Regions from separate parts of the Dehalobacter sp. TeCB1 genome, predicted to be linked through region 2. Evidence: riboswitches for the same ligand, from Rfam matches in the RefSeq annotation. Region 2 holds a riboswitch; each other region holds the start of a gene.

Region 1 (4,651 bases), on a different contig from region 2:
GATGCAAACGTGACTTTAGGTTATATAGATAAAGCTCCAGAGGGCCTTTTGACACTTGATTCTCTAAAGGAAACTATTCAGAAGGAGATTGTCAACCAAGAGGCCGACAAAGTATATGAAAGACTTAAGTATTTATTGGAATCTAAAGATGAATCCTTGGAAAAAATAGTAAAGCACTTCATTGTCGAGGATTCAACCGGGAATTTATCTTGTACCGAAGAAGGGCAATTTCTTGGAAAAAGTCTTAATAGATTTGATAAATTTATTAAGAGTGAGACAGGAAGCGAATTATTAGAGTCTCTTAAAGGGTTATCCGATGAGGAAGCAGTTCCCTTGATGGGTAATTTTAAGGAGCAATATGAGAAAGGCTATATTATTCGGGATGAATCCGGAAGTTTGATAATCAATCCTGTCTATCGGGATATAAAGGACTTACTTTATCAGGTTTATAAAGAAGGTGGGAGTTTGAATAAGGCAGCATTAAAAGGTATTCTACATAAAAATATGTTCAATCTGGAAGCACAAAGAACTTTTAAATATTTAATCAGGAGATTAGATAACCTTAAAAAGGGTAATTATTTGACCGGCGCAAAGGGAGAATATAAATTAAATGCTACCGGTATAGAAAAAAGACAAGATTTATTAATTCCTCAAAGAAATCTCTTACGGAAAAGTCTCACATATTTAAAGCAGCTTGGCTTAATAACGCAAACAGGCATGAGTTATCAGGTGACCGAACGTTACTATAAATATATGAAAGACGTTGCAATAAGTAAAAAAGATAAGACAGTGAGAACGAGTAATCTTCCGAATGACATTGTTAAACTTATTGATCGGACACAAAATAAATTGGATGTAGGAAAGATTGAACGTAATAACAACAGAATGTTAACGGGGAAGTATCTCAACAATGCGTATGCTGAAGTAGAGACTAATTATCAAAGTATTAGGTCTTTCTGTAATGTTCAGGATATTGTAGATAAACCAATTAAGAATCTGGCTACAATCTTATTGGTATCCGGAATTGGGTTTGAGCAGGTTAAAGAAATGCTTCATAGTTGGAATATTAGATCGAATTCTAATATAAACACGGAGCTAATTAATGATATCTCAGATGAAGCATATGAGAAATACTTAGAAAATAAACAGTGGGGCAAATCAACAGTTATTTCTACTAAGGAATGGAAGGAAACTTTTTTGGCACTTGGAGTACAGGATAAAGATATTCCTAAGTGGATGTATAAAGGGGAGAATTGGGAAACATTTAACCAGCATGGCATCGGAGCAGCTACGATGGCAAATGATTTATGGAAAAGTGTATGGAGAGAGTTAGAAAAACAAAGAATGCAGCAAGAAGCTCAAGCTGAATTTATGAAGGATCGGATGAGTAAGCAATTAGGGCTTAGAAATAAAGAAGCCGAAATAGAAAAAATTAGGAAAAGTAAGGATAGAAGCGCATTATTTAGAGAAGATGAGTTAGAACGCTAATATCTTGAGTATAAGGCCAAATCTGCGTTTGTAAATTTGTAGCAATTTGGTAAATAATGATAATAAGTTTTATATTATTTTGATTACGTTTTGTAATCAACCTAACAGAATACAAGCCTTTCAGTTAATAGCAAACTTGGCGAAAGCCAGGGACGCAAAACTTCGGGTCTAAGGTGGAAACACTATGATAGCCGAGTCGCCTAGAGGGTTATTTTATTTTCAGGCGTTGCTATTGGCAACGCTATTTCTATTTCAAGGAGGTAAATTTTGGCTACTCTATCTAATAAAGAAATTGATAAATCAATTAGAATACGAACAATATCAGTTATCGTTGTTATTATATTGGACGTTTTACTTTTACCTTGGATTATTAAATTTCCTTCTTTTTTTGTTAAGGATTTCGTTAATGCCCCAACACTATGGTTTAATTACGGATTGGTAAGAGCTATTAAAGATCTCTTTTCTCAGCCTGATTATTTAAAACTATTTTTGTTTCTGCAACTTCCTGTTTCTGCTTTTATAATTTGGATAACCTGGAATGTGGATCGTTTAAAAAAGAAAAACAGGATAAAAGACGGGATCGGGGGGCCGGAACCTGCCGGGACCGGGCAACATGGTACAAGCCGGTGGCAAAACAAAAATGAAATGGATGAGACTGTAAATGTTTGGTACACCGAAATGCCTTTAAATAATAAGGGTGGAATAGTTTTCGGTATGGAAAAATCAAAAGGTGGGAAAGAAAAGGTATGGTTGAATAAAGAGGATCGTCATACGCTGATTCTAGGGGCAACTCGATCCGGAAAAGATAGGAAAATCCTGATGCCTACTATTTGGGAACTTGCAAAAGCCGGGGAAAGCATGATAATAGGTGATCCAAAAGGTGAAAGCTACATAACCACAAGAGATTATTTACAAAGTAAAGGTTATAAAGTCATTGCTCTCAATCTTCGAGATCCAGCTTTAGGAAATCAGTGGAATATGTTAAATCAAGTAAATAAAGCAGTTGATAATAATGATATTGCCAAGGCTTCAGAACTGGCTTGGAATATTTCAAATATTATTGGCAAACAAAACTTCGGCAAAGGGGATCAGCCTATCTGGCAAAATGGTCAAGAAAGTGCCCTGGCAGCATTAATTCTTTTAACGGCTTTTAATAGTGAGTTTAAATTTCAGAGGCATATGGCAACGGTATATCATTTATTGGCTTTATATGGACAACCGGTTATAACTCCTAACGGTTTTGAATTCGTTCCATTATTGGAATATATGAATCGATTACCAATAAAACATCCGGCAAAGGCAGCCTTCGCGGTGGCTTCTATTGCTCCTTATAAAATGAGGGCGAGTTTTTTTACTACAGTATTATCGAGTTTAAGACTTTTCACAGATCCTAATATTGCTGATATGACAGCAAAGCAAGACCATGAATTTGCAGATATTGGGATCGAAAAAACGGCTGTATTCTTAATTATACCAGACGAAATCAGTACAAGAGACGTTCTTGCAACTCTATATATTGACCAGGTATATCAATCTTTAGTAGAGCTTGCTAACCAACGTGGGGGAAGAATTCCAAGACGTGTAAATATAATTTTGAATGAATTTGGTAATTTGCCTCCAATACCAGACTTTGATAAAAAGCTTACCGTTGCCGGTGGCCGTGGGATTAGATTCACTCTAGCCATTCAGGATATTACTCAAATTAAGAAGCTTTATAAGGAAAATGCCCAAACAATCACGGGTAACTGCCATGATTGGATATATTTAAAAACTGCCGATGTAGATACAGCGAAACTTATAAGTGAAAAAACAGGCAAATATACGGTGGAAACTGAAAATGCAAGTAGCTCTATCCAATCAAAGGGACACAGTATGAGTCACGGGGTCGGGTTAGCTCAAAGGGCATTACTACTTCCGGATGAAGTTCTCAGATGGAATATTAATGAGAGTTTAATATTGCCTATAAGTGAATTTCCTGCAAGATATCCATTACCCGATTTATCCTTGTGGAGTGCGAATAGTGAACTTGGTTTTTCGAGTACCGGAGATAAGGATGTGGATATGGAGAATGCGAGACAGATTCTAGAAAAAAGATGGGACCAAACACCAAGGAGAATTCTTGAAGATGTTAAGATATGGCTGCCTGATATGGGCGAATCTTCGGATTCTGAAGGGGGGGAATTTATTCAAAGTAATGATGATGGTACACAGTTAAGTCTAGACAATGAAATGAACGAATCGGATGAATATGAAAAAGACTTTTTATAATTTTAGGAGGAATTAAGATGTCTAAAAAAAGAGTATTGGTATCTCGTATTAAATCTATATTGATTCTTGGGCTTGTTATCTCGTCATTCGCCTTGCCGGTTTATGCGGATGAACCTAAATTAGTTTCTGGTACATTGGCTTTATTTACAGCAGCAACGTCATGGCTTACAGGTTTAATCCCTGTGGGTTCGGGATTATTCCTTGGATATCAAGCATGGCTTAAATCGATGTCTGAGGATCAGGCTATCATTGCGGAAAAAAATCGTCTTATGAAAAATGTACTTATTGGGGCTGCTATCGCTACAACCGCAAGCGGATTAGCCAGGATAATTCTAGGTTTCTATAGCTGATTATGTAAAAGATGCTTAAAAAAGCGTCTTAACTTCAAGAAAAGGGATGGTTGAATGTTTGATTTTTCTAGTTTATTAGGTGGTGCGGTCCAAAGCTTTTTTGAAAATTTATTCAACCAAATTATTAACTTTTTTGCAACCACTTTAGTAAATATCATGAGTACATCTACGGATGTTCTTCAGTTGCCTTTTGTTCAAAATGGCATACATTATGCTCAAGGATTAGCTTTTGTAGTTTTAGTCTTAAAGACAATGAACGAAGCTTTCCAGACCTATATATTACATCAAAATGGTGATCCTGAAGCAGATCCAGGGGGATTGTTAATTAGAACCGGCCAGGCTGTTGCAATAGTAGCTACATTACCGTGGATATTACCCCAATTGTTCATTTTTGGAACTAAAGTAGCTACAGATGTAGCAAATTTAAGTACAGGTAAAATGGGTTTAGAAGATTGGGGTATATTCCTAAAGAGTCCTGGAACGATGAGCATGGTAATTATTTTGATGGGCCTTGGTATGGCGATAATATTGTTACTAATCGGTAT
Region 2 (4,651 bases):
TTATTTGAAACAATATCCTCAAGCCCCGGTTCATAGATAGGGATAATACCTTTTTTTAGGTCACTTATCTTCTTATCATCAATATCCAAGCAGGTTACCCGATGTCCGAATTCGGATAAGCATGCGCCTGTAACCAGTCCTACGTACCCAGTTCCAATTATTGAAATTTTGCTCATATACCAAGGCTCTCCTTACTTCTCCAACATCTTGATACAACTCTAGTATATCTTAAATATTCGCTATTATCTATAGTTTCTTCGTCTGTACCATTTAATAAACTTGGCAATGCCTTCAGTAAATTCCGTCGTCGGATTGTAATCAAGCATTATTTTTGATTTTGAAATATCTGCATAGGTCCTCTCAACATCTCCCGGCTGAGACGGCAGCATTTCCAGCTCAGCTTTCCTGTTTAATGCAGTTTCAAGTGTATTAACCATTTCTGATAAAGAGATGGTTTTTGATTCGCCAAGGTTAAAGATTTCATATCTTTTTTCACCATTCCTTACCCAATCCAATGCCCTGACAATGCCATCAATAATATCATCAATATAGGTATAATCTCTTTGGGTAGTACCATTTCCATAAAAAGGAATTGGTTTGCCCTCCATTATCAATTGAGTAAATTTATGAATTGCTAAATCCGGCCTCTGGCGCGGGCCATATACAGTAAAAAATCGCAAACACGCTGTATTAATATCATAGAGATGATGATATGTATGGCATAGTAATTCTCCGGCTTTTTTTGTGGCGGCATAGGGAGAAATCGGTTTGTCAACAAAATCATCTTCAGCAAAAGGCACTTTTAAATTGTTACCATATACAGAAGAAGATGATGCAAAAACATGATACTTGACACCAAATTCCTTCATACACTCGAGTACATTCGTTGTGCCATTTATATTCACCTGAACATAGAGTTCAGGTCTTTGTATTGACGGACGAACACCGGCATAGGCTGCTAAGTGAATGACTGCCAGAGGAAGAAATTTTTTAAAAATATCTCTTAGGAAAATCATATCACAGATGTCGCCATCTGCAACAATGTATTTATCACCAGATAAACCATTGCGAACCAAAAATTCTTTACAATCTGCAGCATTTCTGCGTTTAATTAACGGATCATAAAAATCATTAAAATTATCTACATTAATTACCCGCCAGCCATCATAAAACAATCTCTCGCAAAGGTGAGAACCAATAAATCCAGCACCACCAGTAACTATTATTGTGTCCATTTTAAACTCTCCAATTAGTAATAATTTTAAAATAAGTTGGTTGAAAAATATGCTTATTCATGTAATAATCAATTATATTTTCTAAATTATACCATGTCGCACTCATCAAGTACACCTATATACAATTTTATGGAAAGAAATGATCATTAATTTATGACTTTTAATTCTAGCACGATTCCTCAAATACCATATGAACTAAGGTTTATTCTCGAATGCTCACAAAGAATAAGTCCTAATCAAGAAGAATCAAATTCGTTAGATTGGGATAAAGTATTGCGTTTATCTCTAGTTCATCGTCTTTTCCCTCTTTTATATAAAGCGTTATCTCAGCATAATCTGACAATCCCTTTATATATTATGGATACTCTAAAAACACATAGTCTAAAAAATGGCCTACATACAATCAGCATAGCCGAAGAAATGGTTCGGATTACCAAATACATGATATCCTTTGGAGTAAAACCTATTTTTTTAAAGGGGCCACCGCTGTCTACTAGAATTGGTGAAGATATTACATTAAGACCTTCTGGCGATATTGATATTCTAGTCGACCCCGAAGAATTGATTAAAACAGAAACGTTGTTAAAAGAACTAGATTATAGAAGAACCTCACCAGATTTCGAATTAACACCCAAACAAAGAAAATTTTATTTTAAAAAAGAACATCATTTCCAATATTATAACGAAAAACATGCGATTGTGGTTGAGCTTCATTGGAGAATCCGTTCTTATCATATCAAAGGTTTCCCGTCTGCATCTGAACTTAATGTCCAAACAAATGTACTGCACGGATCTCACGTTTTTGTAATGGATGACACGCACTGGTTCATTTTTTTGATGGTACATGGGTACAAACATAAATGGGACCGATTACGTTGGCTTTACGATATTAAAGAATTTATAATGCAAGGTGTTGATTGGAAAAGAATAATCGATGCTGCTGAAAATTTAGAATTGCTGCCAATATTGCATCAGACTATTATATTGCTTGATCTGCTGTATGGTATCGAATTTCCCGATGATTTATTAAACGCCGCGATAAATGATACCAAAGCCTGGCAGTTAGCTTGGATTGTCATGGAACAGTTTTCAGGCATAAAAAACGACGCAAATCTTTCTTCACCTCCAAAACCAACTCATGAATATTCTCTGAGAAATGCAAAATACTATAATTACAATTCCAAATTTAATTATTTCTTTTCTAAAATGCTGTCAACTCTATATCCATCTGAAATAGAGTTCAAACACATTCGCCTGCCTGATTCTCTATTTCTGCTCTATTTCGTAATAAAACCAACATACTGGTTATTCCGTCGTATCAAGGCTGCATTCACCCCTGTAAAATAACTTATTTATAGATTCTGTACCCCAATTTTAGATGCATTGACAAAATTTGATTAATACTTGAATTATTTGACATAGTATGGTAGCATAAGATTAGTTGAATATTTGGTAGCGATAAAGGCAAACTTTGCGAAAGCAAAGGACGCAAAGCTATGGGTCTTCCGGGTAATGCCGATGATCGCCAGGCCGCCGAACTATTAGACTATTAGTCGCTATCTTACGATGGATTTGCGGCTATATTTTTTTAGCAGTACAATACGCAATTATGCCGCTGTCCATCAAAGGATCAGCGGCTTTTATTCTAAGCTCGCTATCTTCGAGAGGAGAGGAGCCTTATGAATAAATGTAAACATCTTACAGTGATTATTTCATTAACAGTACTAATTAGTCTTTTGTTACCTCAAAATATTTTCGCCGCAAAAACCGTTTCATCCTCTACACTAAACGGAAAAACATGCAGTCAAATTGGCATGATTCCGGATGATGCCTCTAAAGGTAGTTTAAATTATTCTCTTCTGTGCAAAGAGCTAAACTCAGGTACAAATATATTAGTAGACAGTAAGTATTTTATCTCCGGCTCGGTTAACGCCAAATTAATTAACAGCAATATTAATATGAATGGGACATCGAATAAAGCCGAACTGGCTTTTACTAATACGACTGGTGAAGAATTTTTATTCAACATTCAAGCAAAGCAAGTCACTATAGAAAACATCCGGTTCACTCAAAAAAATAACGGATATGTTTTTATATTTAATATCCAAGGCAGTAAAAAACTAGACAATTTCAAAATAGAGCATTGCTATTTTGAAGGGAATATTAGATTGTTAACCTGGAAACAAACTACTGATTCTAAGGTACAATTTATTGATCCAACAGTCTCTGACTTCGGCATCACTCATTTTGTATTTAATAACAATACCTGCAGAAATCTGAAAGAGCGTTATAAAGGATTCATTTATCTTGACGATGTTCCGATAGCTCACGCCGAACTTATAGGCAATGATATCAAGAATTTCGTATATGCTTTTTATACTCAGGGAATTACCAATGAGAATCCATACGGTTCTCAAGTCGCTGAAAAGATGGCCTACTTGGAAGTTAGAGATAATACCGTAACCAGTGACAACGATTGGGACGGTGCGCCGCCGTCACCGGAGCTATACCATTGCTTTATATTTTTCGAAGGAAACAAATGCGACTATTTCAATAACCATGTCGAGGGATTGCATGTAATCAATCGAGCTACAGTAGTATATGACGCTTACCTCAGTTGTTGGGATCTGGATTATGAAGATAATTATTGGAAAAATAACATTTCATTCTCAGCTACGAAATCCAATGCCGAACTTATGAAATCCAAATCAGCCACAAAGAGAGACTATCACGGAATTAACCGACTTTATAAGAATAACACCTATATCGTAGAGAAATCTTATGCCGATATCTTTAACAGACCCTACGACGAGCTTTGGGTAAGCCTAAGCTACTACCAACATGAAATGGATACCGTCGTTGTGGAGAATAATACGTTTGATGTCTATAAATTAGCGATGCCTTACGGACAACCCATCCATAATTACACGTTTTCTAACAATACAATTCATGCCTATATGGTTAATGAGAGCTTTAATAATTGTATCCTTCCCGCTTACAGATTAGATAACCCGTCTCCTACCGACACCTATATTGCACGAGATAATCATATCGTCATTAAAACTCCTGCCCCGTATTCTGAAAAGCAAAACTCACTTATTATGACTGTCGGTAATAAAAATGAAGTTAAAACTGCTAAAATCATATTCGAGAATAACTATATTGAATGGCCTGATCTTAAGGCGGTAATAAGCTCCCCCCTGGGTATCAATCTAAATATTACCTGTGCAACTATAACAAATAATTCGGTTGTCGCCACCAGACCGGGATCTAAAGCCGGGAAGACCTTGTACACCGGATTATATGTACTCTGTGATAATTTATCATTAAAAGACACTTCCATTCAAATTCCAACAACGGAGGGTTATTCAATCCAGACAACACCCTACATTCGTAAATCATGAATATGCATCGTT
Region 3 (4,651 bases), on a different contig from region 2:
TAAATCCGGGCTGCAGGATTGGCCACGATACGGCTGTCCGGGATTACTCCTCTTTATACTGGGACGTCACCCTGGCCGGAAACGTGCAGGTCCATGAAGGTTGTGAAATCGGTTCCAAAACTGTGGTGATCCCCGAAAAAGAGATTGGCAGGTGGAGCATCATCGGGGCTGGTGCTGCCGTCACTCGCAACATCCCGGAATACTGCACGGCCGTCGGTGTCCCTGCCCGACCGGTTAAACATTTAAAAGAATTGGTTGAAACCCATTCCCCTAAAGGACTGATGATATGAAGGAACTTTCTTCTATTTTGATCAAAACTGCGATACAGCTTGTTCTTGAAGCCATTAATCAGGCTCAAGCCTCTGCCCTGCAAAAACGCGTCAGCCCCTTCCCTGTTCAGGAAGCCGCTGACACCCCTACTGCGGAAATTTCTCAACAAGCGGTTCCAAAAAACATTGACTGGGAAGAATTAGACGACGCCACCATCCTTCAACAGATTCTAGATCCTGGGATCCTGGAAGAAATCATTGAACCTTCTGTACAGAACCCGACAGACAGCACCTCCCCTCCTCCTTTTATCAGCTATGTTACCTTCAACCGTCTCGGGCTTACCATGCAGAACCTAAACAAGATTTTGGATTCAGACGAAGATTTTGAAATGCATATCATCGACTGCAACTCCAAAGATGATACCTGGAATTATATCAAAAGCCTTCAGGACAAAAGAATTAAATCCAAAACACGCTTGAAGGTTAACCGGGGGCCGATCTATGTCCTGAACTACAACCTCAGAAAGAGAAAGCCCAACCAGTATTTCTTCACGATTGACAGCGATGTCTATATCAAGACCAAAAACTGGCTGACCAGGTATATGGAAATATTTGAAGCTTTTCCGGAAGTGGGTCTCTTAGGAACCATGCGGGATAACCCTTATCCGAGATTTCTCCCTCCCGTCATTCCTCAGGTCAAGAATGATCTATCCTATCTTCAGCTGAGAAATGCCGGCATTGATGTAATCATGGATTTTATTCCGGGATGTCTTCAGGGGTTACGGCCTGAGCTCATTGACCGGATCGGTTATTGGAATGAGGAATGCGGGTATGGCGATGCTGAATTATCACCAAGGATTGTGCATTATACTCCTTTCAAAGTCGGCTTTGTCACGACCGTGGAAATTGATATGACCCAGTTCATCGGCTGTGACAAGTGTCAGGCCCAAAGCCTCTGCACGCTGAACAGAAGCATAAAAACCTGCTTTATGCTGGCCAAGCAAGCCAACAGTAACGAAAGCTTTGCCAAAAAGGCCAAATGGAAATACCTCGAAATATTTCAAGAGCTAGCCGATGGAAAAAGAACAGCCTATTGCACTTCACTTTTGGACCCTGCATCCCGGGAAGGGAATTTGTACCATGATGCCTGGGCACTCGAGAATTTTGAATATTATTTGAGAAGATCGAACTGATCTTTACAAAATATGAACGGAGATGCTATACTTCTTTTCTGGACACAATCCAGTTGATCAGGATTTTTCAGATTTGCAAATAAAATATAATATGATTTTTAATGTGTTGGGGCAAACTTCACGAAAGTGAAGGACGCTAAAGTTATGGGTCTAAATCAGGGAATTTGAAATGCATGCAATACAAAATGAATGGAATCCAAATGCATTTCCAGGATATTCTGACAGGATTGCCAGACTACAAGGATTTTGAACTTCTCAGGGAAGAGCAGTTCCTTTTATGGATCTGCTCTTTTTTATTTCAACTATTTTGGTATATTCTAACCGGTTAGGCCAATAAAAATTGACCACACTAATGATGGAGGTGCACGATTCATGACCTTGATTCTGACCCTTGTTATTTTTGTAGCTACGTATGCACTGATCGTAACGGAGAAAATCCCGCGGGCTGTCGCCGCGGCCCTCGGTGCCTGTCTCCTGATTCTTTTGGGTGTATTCCCGCAGGAAACTGCTGTGGAACACATCGACTGGAATACGCTGGGCTTACTTATCGGCATGATGATCATTGTCGATCTGACCAGACGTTCCGGTGTCTTCGGCTTTCTGGCTATTTGGGTCGCCAAGAAAGTCAAAGGCAATCCAATCAGACTGCTGATCTCTTTGGCTATACTGACTGCCGTTTTATCGGCTTTTCTGGATAACGTGACGACTGTTTTGCTGGTCGTTCCGGTTTCCATTGTGATTGCCGAAACCTTGAAATTAAACCCAATACCTTTTTTGATTACCCAGATTCTAGCCAGCAACATCGGGGGAACCGCGACCCTGATCGGTGATCCGCCGAATATCATGATTGCCGGACCGGCAGAGCTTACTTTTATGGATTTCATGGTGAACCTGGCACCTGTGACGATTGTGATCTTGGCTGTTACCCTATTGGGCTTTTATTTTCTTTATCGCCAAAAGCTAAAGACCGATAAGGAATCCATCGCCCTGCTGCTGTCGCAAAATGAATACGACTATATTAAAGACTGGGCCCAGCTCAAAAGAAGCCTGGCCGTGCTCGCTCTGACCATTGTCGGTTTTATGCTGCACGCCGTCATCCATGTTGAGACCGCTACGATTGCGCTGGCCGGAGGCATGCTGCTCATGGTGCTGAGCCGTGAGGAACCGGAAGAGGTATTTCTGGCGATTGAATGGCCGACGATCTTCTTCTTTACCGGATTATTCGTTTTAGTCGGAGGATTGGTCGAAGTTGGCGTCCTGGACAAGGTTGCTGAATGGAGCCTTGGGCTTACCGGCGGTGTGCCGGTCGTCATGGCGATGCTGATTGTCTGGCTTTCCGCTATTTTTTCAGCTTTCGTCGATAATATTCCGTTCGTGGCCACCATGATTCCGTTGATTCAAAAAATCGGGGTCCTCGGCGGGCTGACCCCAGAACAGCTCCAGCCGCTCTGGTGGTCTCTGGCTCTGGGCGCCTGCCTGGGCGGAAACGGTACCATTGTCGGTGCCTCGGCCAACGTCATTGTCTCAGGGATTGCCGAAAAAAACGGCTATACGATCAGCTACAAAAAATACTTCCTGATCGGATTTCCGTTCATGATTCTATCCATTGTGATCGCCTCGGCGTATATTTTGCTGCGGTACTATTAGATTCTTTCTCTCTCTTCAAAATGAGTATGAAGCAATCTATGGGCAGTGTCACTGAAAGGCTGGCCCAGATATTCCTGATAAAGTTTCTGGATTTCTGAATTCTCATGAGATTTTCTGATCTTTTTATTTTTATCTTCCTGATAGATCGCTTCCTGACGCTTGCGGACAATTTCAAAATTGCCGTGATGGTAGGGCTGCCCACCTCCGGCAACACAGCCTCCGGGACAAGCCATAATTTCAATGGCTTCGTATTGATTCTTACCGTCCCTGATTTCCTCAAGCAGAGTCCGGGCGTTTCCGAGCCCGCTGGCAATGCCTATCCGTAGCATCTTGTCGCCAATTTGAACTGTGGCCTTTCGCAAGCCTCCATCTCCCCGGAGCTGCTCGAACTCAACTTTCTGTAATTCTTTACCGGTCAGCCACTCATAAGCTGTCCGGAGCGCAGCTTCGATAACCCCGCCGCTGGTTCCGAAGATCACTGAGGCACCTGTGGTTTCACCCAATGGTCTGTCATATTCACTCGAAGGCAGATTGATAAAATCCAGACCGGCTTCTTTGATCATTAGGCCAAGTTCCCGGGTCGTGACGACAATATCGACGTTATTATGCTCATCCTTAGTTAGTTCCGGACGCTTGGCCTCGGCTTTCTTGGCAATACAGGGCATGACGGAGACCACTACAATATTGTCCGGGTCAATGCCATTCTTCTCGGCATAATAAGTTTTAACGATTGTACCAAACATAATATGCGGTGACTTGCAGGTGGAAGGCACTTCCAACAATTCAGGGAACTGATGCTCAATAAATTTGACCCAGGCCGGACAGCAGCTCGTGAGTATCGGAAGTGTTTTATTGTTCTGCAGACGGTAGATCAGTTCTGAGGCTTCTTCCATAATTGTCAAGTCCGCTCCAAAATCCGTATCGAAAACTGCGTTAAATCCGATACGCTTTAAGGCGGTTACAAGCTGGCCGGTTGCAATCGTCCCCGGTTCCATATCAAATATTTCTCCGATGGCTACGCGGATAGCCGGAGCAGTTTGGACAATCACATATTTATCCGGATCATTTAAAGCTTCCCATACTTTATCGGTATGATTAATTTCCGTAAGCGCTGCTGTAGGGCATACCTGAACACATTGCCCGCAGTAAGTACAAGAAGACTCTACCATCGGAATATTAAAGGCAGGGCCAACAAAGGCTTCAAATCCGCGGCCGATCCCTGACAGGATACCGCAGGTTTGGACCTTATTGCACATCGTTTCACAACGCCGGCAGTAAATGCACTTGTTGGCGTCTTTGACGATCGCCTCACTGGATACGTCCTTCGGATAATTCATCCGTTCACCTTCCCAGCGGATATGCCGGACCCCTAATTCTGCGGCTAAGGCCTGAAGCTCACATTCTCCGTTTTTGGGACAGGTAAAGCATTCATTGGGATGATTCGATAACAGGAGTTCAACCGCCATTCTTCTGGCTGTAATTGCTGTAAGCGTATGCGTGAGTACTTCCATTCCATCCGTAATGGTGGTTACGCACGCCGGG
Region 4 (4,651 bases), on a different contig from region 2:
GACGATTCAGCGATTTCTGCGGAAGACGGAATGATCGGTGATGTGTTTGGGCGCAATGCCATCCTGTTGTTCAGCCTAGTAGATAATGTTGAAGTCATTAACATAAAATTTACCGACAGCGTGGGAAAATATGAAGGATATAGCACGACTTACTTAAGAAGCAGAATGGAGCAAATGATGCAGAGAGATGTACGTGTATATGCCGAAAGTGCCGATTTGCTGAAGGAATTGCTTACGCGTCTGGAGCATGCGTACTTCAGTCTTGGAAATGAAGGAAATACGGCGGTCAACAAAGCCAAGCAGATTGAGCTGTGCTTGGAGAAAATCATGTCATCGCCTTTACCTTCCTCCAATCCCTATGATTATATCAAAGCGCATCAGGCAGAGTACAATATCATTCTGGCCATGGATGAACAAGCACTGCCTTACCTGTTTTCCGAATTTGCGAAAGGCGGGCAGACAGGCTTAAAGGGAAGTCTGATGGAGATCCTGTGCCGAAAGATCCTTGGCAGTGAGGATATCAAATATGCCAGTACGAATCATCAGGACTGGTATGATGCCTATAAGAAACATATCCAGGAGATAACAGACAAAAATAGTTTGATCTGGGTGCAGGATCATTATCCGAAAGGTGTACTTATTTTGGGCGGAGAACAGAATTAACTTAGACTATCTGTAACGCATTTTTCGCCCTTCTTCCGGGACTCCTAAGAGGATCACCGCCTGGGAGTATGTCAAATTACGCACCAGGGCGCAATTTGAGCTGCAGGCGGAAGCCTCGGGCAGTTTGCTCCCGTACTCTCTGAAGACCTTCATCAGTCTGTCGGCCGTACGCTGAGAGTAACTGACCGACTCCTCCAGCCACTGGCCCCATTCTCCAAACATAAGCAGGGCCTTGGCTTCCGTCAGCCGCCTTCTAATCTCGACAGCGGCGGCAAGGTAGATACTCTCCGTCCAGTATTTGATCATGTTAATTTCAGCCGCGATGACATGCGGCGTGCGTCCCCTGATGATATCCGTTGTGTATTAGATACTGTATTAGTTATTGGATCAGTCATGATATCCACACTCCTTGGGGCTAACTTCACTCGTAGGATCTGTGGACAGGCTTAAAAGTGTGACAACCTCAGTCTTAACAACGGACAATCTTTCTCATCGTATATAAGGTCACCGAAAGTCGAGATACTAAAAAATCAGTAATGCTCAAACCCTTGTAATTTGATATCCTTAAGTGTTATAACAGGTACATTGTTGCCAGTAAACCTGTTGCAGTCATAACGACGGCGTATGGCAGAGCCAGTTTTACCATCTCAGCGTAAGACAGGCGAATCAGCGGTGCAAGTGCAGAAGTCAAGAGAAACAGAAACGCCGCCTGACCATTTGGTGTGGCAACGGAAGGGATATTTGTACCCATGTTGATGGCAACTGCCAGCTTGTTGTACTGCTCCAGCGCAATAGCTCCGGCTTCAAACGCTTGCTGTGTTTCAGTCATATATACCGTAGCCACAAAAACATTGTCACTGATTGCCGAAAGGACACCGTTGGCCGCAAAGAAAGCCACAAGCTGGTTCTGCCCTTCCATGTTCAGCACCCATTGAATAATCGGCGTAAACAAATGCTGGTCATGAATAACCGCAACGACGGCAAAAAATACGACCAGCAGCGCAGTAAACGGCAATGCTTCTTCAAACGCATGACCGATGCGCTTTTCTTCAGTAACCCCGTTGAAAGCAGTAAGCAGGATAATAATCATAAGACCAATAATACCTACTTCCGCCAAGTGCAGTGCCAGGGAGAAGATCAGCATAACGCCGCACAAAGCCATAACAATCAGGCGCACACGTCCGCGCATATTCCTGGCAGCATCTTTGACTTTTACATCATCTTCCATAACATTTCTCACAGATTCCGGAAGCTGGTAGCCGTACCCCCAGAACTTAGTAACTTCAAGGATAATGGTGGTCAGAAGACCAACGATCAATACCGGGATAGACACAGGGGCACATTGTATAAAGAAATCTACGAAGTCCCATTGCATAATGGAGCCAATCAACAGGTTCTGCGGTTCACCAACCAGTGTTATTGCTCCGCCCAGCGCAGTGCCCACAGCACCATGCATCATAAGATTACGCAGAAAACCACGAAACTCGTCCAGGTCCTCATGAAGTTTCTCATCAACACTATGGTCGTGATTAATGTCATACGTTTCGTATACTTTTTCGCTGGAAGCAAACTTGTGGAAGATGCTATAGAAACCATAGGCCACGGCGATAATCACTGCCGTTACGGTCAGCGCGTCCAAAAACGCGGAAAGAACCGCACCCAGTACAGCGAACAGGAATGAAAGCGCGACTTTAGAGTGTACTTTAGTAAGGAGCTTGGAAAACAGGTACACAAGACCTTCTTTCATAAAATAGATCCCGGCAACCATGAACATCAGAAGAAGAATAACCGGCAGGTTCATTTCAACCTCGTGATAGACCATATGAGGGTTAGTAAGTCCGAGCACAACGGCTTCGATCGCCAGAAGCCCACCGGCAGGAAGCGGATAACATTTTAACGCCATTGCCAGGGTAAAAATAAATTCGACAATCAACACCCACCCGGTAACGTACATACCGGCGGTAACCATCAAAATAGGGTTCAACACCAGAAAAGCAAGAATTGTTCTTTTGTACCAGTCCGGAGCATGACCCAGAAAATTTGCTCTGAATGCTTGTCCGATGCCCATTTGTTTCATATGTACTATCCTCCCAAGTGAAAATTAAAGATATAAAAAAGAGAGTACTCCAAAACGGAACTACTCCCCCCCAAGAAGTTCATATTACTTGCAGCCTGGCAATCATAGCAACTTACAAGCAACCTTAGACCCATAGCTTTAGCGTCCTTCACTTTCACGAAGTTTGCATCAACCTGTACAACTATATATTGTTATTTTTGCTTAAGCTTTTATATTATAACAGAAAATTATTCTTTTGAATACCCTGAATATATCCACTTTATGCTGAAGTGTCCAGGTATTTATCTTAAGTATTTTGTTTTTTAATATAATCCTTTAGCAAATCAGGCTATCTCTCAAAAATCTTCTTCCCCTTGACTTACAAAATAGTATTTTACTATTTTAAAGTTTTTACCCAAATATTCATATCTTCAAAACCGCCGCAAATATGGCAGTTGTTGATTAGTCTACCCCGATACATATACCCCAGCTTGCTTAAAGACCTGTTGATTCCAAGATTGTTAGCTCTTGAAAGGCTATATGCTGTAGCAAAGCCATTGCGTTTCAAGTGTGTTTCCAGTTGGAATATCAATTCGCTTAATATGTTTCTGCCTCTATACTTTGGATAAGTGGCGCAATCAGTTATTTCAGCGTTCATGTGTTGTTTGTCAAGATCCGCCGAAGCAATACTGATAATTTTTCCTTCTTCTTCCGCTACCATATACAAAATATGATCCTGCATGACTTTTTGAAGATACTCTCTGCTGAAAATAGGAGTTGGATAGGTTTCAAATGCCGTTTGAAAAAGCTGAATTATCTGGGGAATATCGTCCGGCACGGCCTGCCTTATCGTATAGTTTTTATTCTTAGTCAGCTCGAATTTATTGGTATTCTTAACGCAATAATCGATAATTCTGTTTTCTTTCTCCTCATAGAGTGAATTTTTGCGCTTCGTATCAAGAAAAAGGGACATACAAGTTGCATCCTCTCCCTGAAAAAAACCGTCGATAACCCCCTCTGCTACAAACCCACATTCCTCAAAGAGACTAAGATCTTGTTTATAACAATTCGCAATAATCTTACCCAGATTTTCTTTTTTGGAATAATCAATAATCTCTTTGATTATCAACTCAGACAAAAGAGAATGACTCAATATTTTAAGCCTTTTATTGCGATAATCCACGTACATGTCCACACCCGAAAAGTTTGTATATAAATTTTTACATTCGTCTTGATCTATATTCATGGAAGTCCTCCCTCTTGTTGAGTCTTACGTTTGTACTTGGAATCAAGCACACTTGTTCATCTCTGTATAACTTTTCTAATCCCCGGTATTCTTTATTCTTGAATTTACTGCACGTGCCGCATTTTCGGCACTGGTGCGTTTTATCCCGAGGCTCGCTATACGTGCAAATTACACCTTCATAATTTCTAAGAATGACCTTTTCAGGGGAATATGAAATCAAGTATTGTGGATTGACTGGGATCTTCCCCCCGCCTCCAGGCGCATCCACAACAAACTGTGGAATAGCTAGACCCGAGGTATGTCCACGCAGCATTTCTATGATTTCAATCCCTACAGAAACCGGAGTTCTGAAATGCTCTATTCCTTCTGAAAGGTCGCACTGATAAAGGTAATATGGTCTAATTCTGGAGCTTACCAGTTTCTGAACCAAATCACGCATTATATAGGGGCAATCGTTAATGTCTTTTAAAAGTACAGATTGGTTGCCAAGAGGAATTCCGGCATCTGCCAATTTCTCACATGCCATGCGAGCCTCAACTGTCAATTCCTTGGGGTGGTTAAAGTGAGTATTCAGCCAAATTGGATGATATTTTTTCAGCATTTTGCAGAGCGTATCGGTAATTCTCTGAGGCATGACAACTGGTGTTCTTGTGCCTATCCGTATTATTTCCACATGTTTGATTTCT

What was found. A riboswitch is a leader RNA that binds a small molecule or an ion and turns the genes downstream of it on or off. The one in region 2 is predicted to bind cyclic di-GMP.
Region 1: linked by a shared signal. The riboswitch ahead of A7D23_RS09545 (VirD4-like conjugal transfer protein, CD1115 family) and the one ahead of A7D23_RS14855 (hypothetical protein) in region 2 are both predicted to bind cyclic di-GMP.
Region 3: linked by a shared signal. The riboswitch ahead of A7D23_RS01070 (ArsB/NhaD family transporter) and the one ahead of A7D23_RS14855 (hypothetical protein) in region 2 are both predicted to bind cyclic di-GMP.
Region 4: linked by a shared signal. The riboswitch ahead of nhaB (sodium/proton antiporter NhaB) and the one ahead of A7D23_RS14855 (hypothetical protein) in region 2 are both predicted to bind cyclic di-GMP.

What each region holds. Positions count from the first base shown of each region.
Region 1 covers NZ_MCHF01000035.1:4,453-9,103, forward strand. The annotation lists gene mobP3 (MobP3 family relaxase) at 1-1,488, shown strand, start outside; cyclic di-GMP riboswitch class I at 1,608-1,692, shown strand; gene A7D23_RS09545 (VirD4-like conjugal transfer protein, CD1115 family) at 1,756-3,756, shown strand; gene A7D23_RS09550 (hypothetical protein) at 3,774-4,106, shown strand; gene A7D23_RS09555 (conjugal transfer protein TrbL family protein) at 4,161-4,651, shown strand, end outside.
Region 2 covers NZ_MCHF01000067.1:91,777-96,427, reverse strand. The annotation lists gene A7D23_RS14870 (UDP-glucose/GDP-mannose dehydrogenase family protein) at 1-176, opposite strand, end outside; gene A7D23_RS14865 (NAD-dependent epimerase/dehydratase family protein) at 243-1,235, opposite strand; gene A7D23_RS14860 (nucleotidyltransferase family protein) at 1,389-2,582, shown strand; cyclic di-GMP riboswitch class I at 2,689-2,773, shown strand; gene A7D23_RS14855 (hypothetical protein) at 2,915-4,639, shown strand.
Region 3 covers NZ_MCHF01000005.1:14,800-19,450, forward strand. The annotation lists gene A7D23_RS01060 (acetyltransferase) at 1-290, shown strand, start outside; gene A7D23_RS01065 (glycosyltransferase) at 287-1,462, shown strand; cyclic di-GMP riboswitch class I at 1,563-1,705, shown strand; gene A7D23_RS01070 (ArsB/NhaD family transporter) at 1,835-3,109, shown strand; gene A7D23_RS01075 (NADH-dependent [FeFe] hydrogenase, group A6) at 3,106-4,651, opposite strand, start outside.
Region 4 covers NZ_MCHF01000063.1:1,341-5,991, reverse strand. The annotation lists gene A7D23_RS13445 (M56 family metallopeptidase) at 1-663, shown strand, start outside; gene A7D23_RS13440 (DUF3102 domain-containing protein) at 670-969, opposite strand; gene nhaB (sodium/proton antiporter NhaB) at 1,235-2,740, opposite strand; cyclic di-GMP riboswitch class I at 2,827-2,918, opposite strand; gene ablB (putative beta-lysine N-acetyltransferase) at 3,117-3,965, opposite strand; gene ablA (lysine 2,3-aminomutase) at 3,940-4,651, opposite strand, start outside.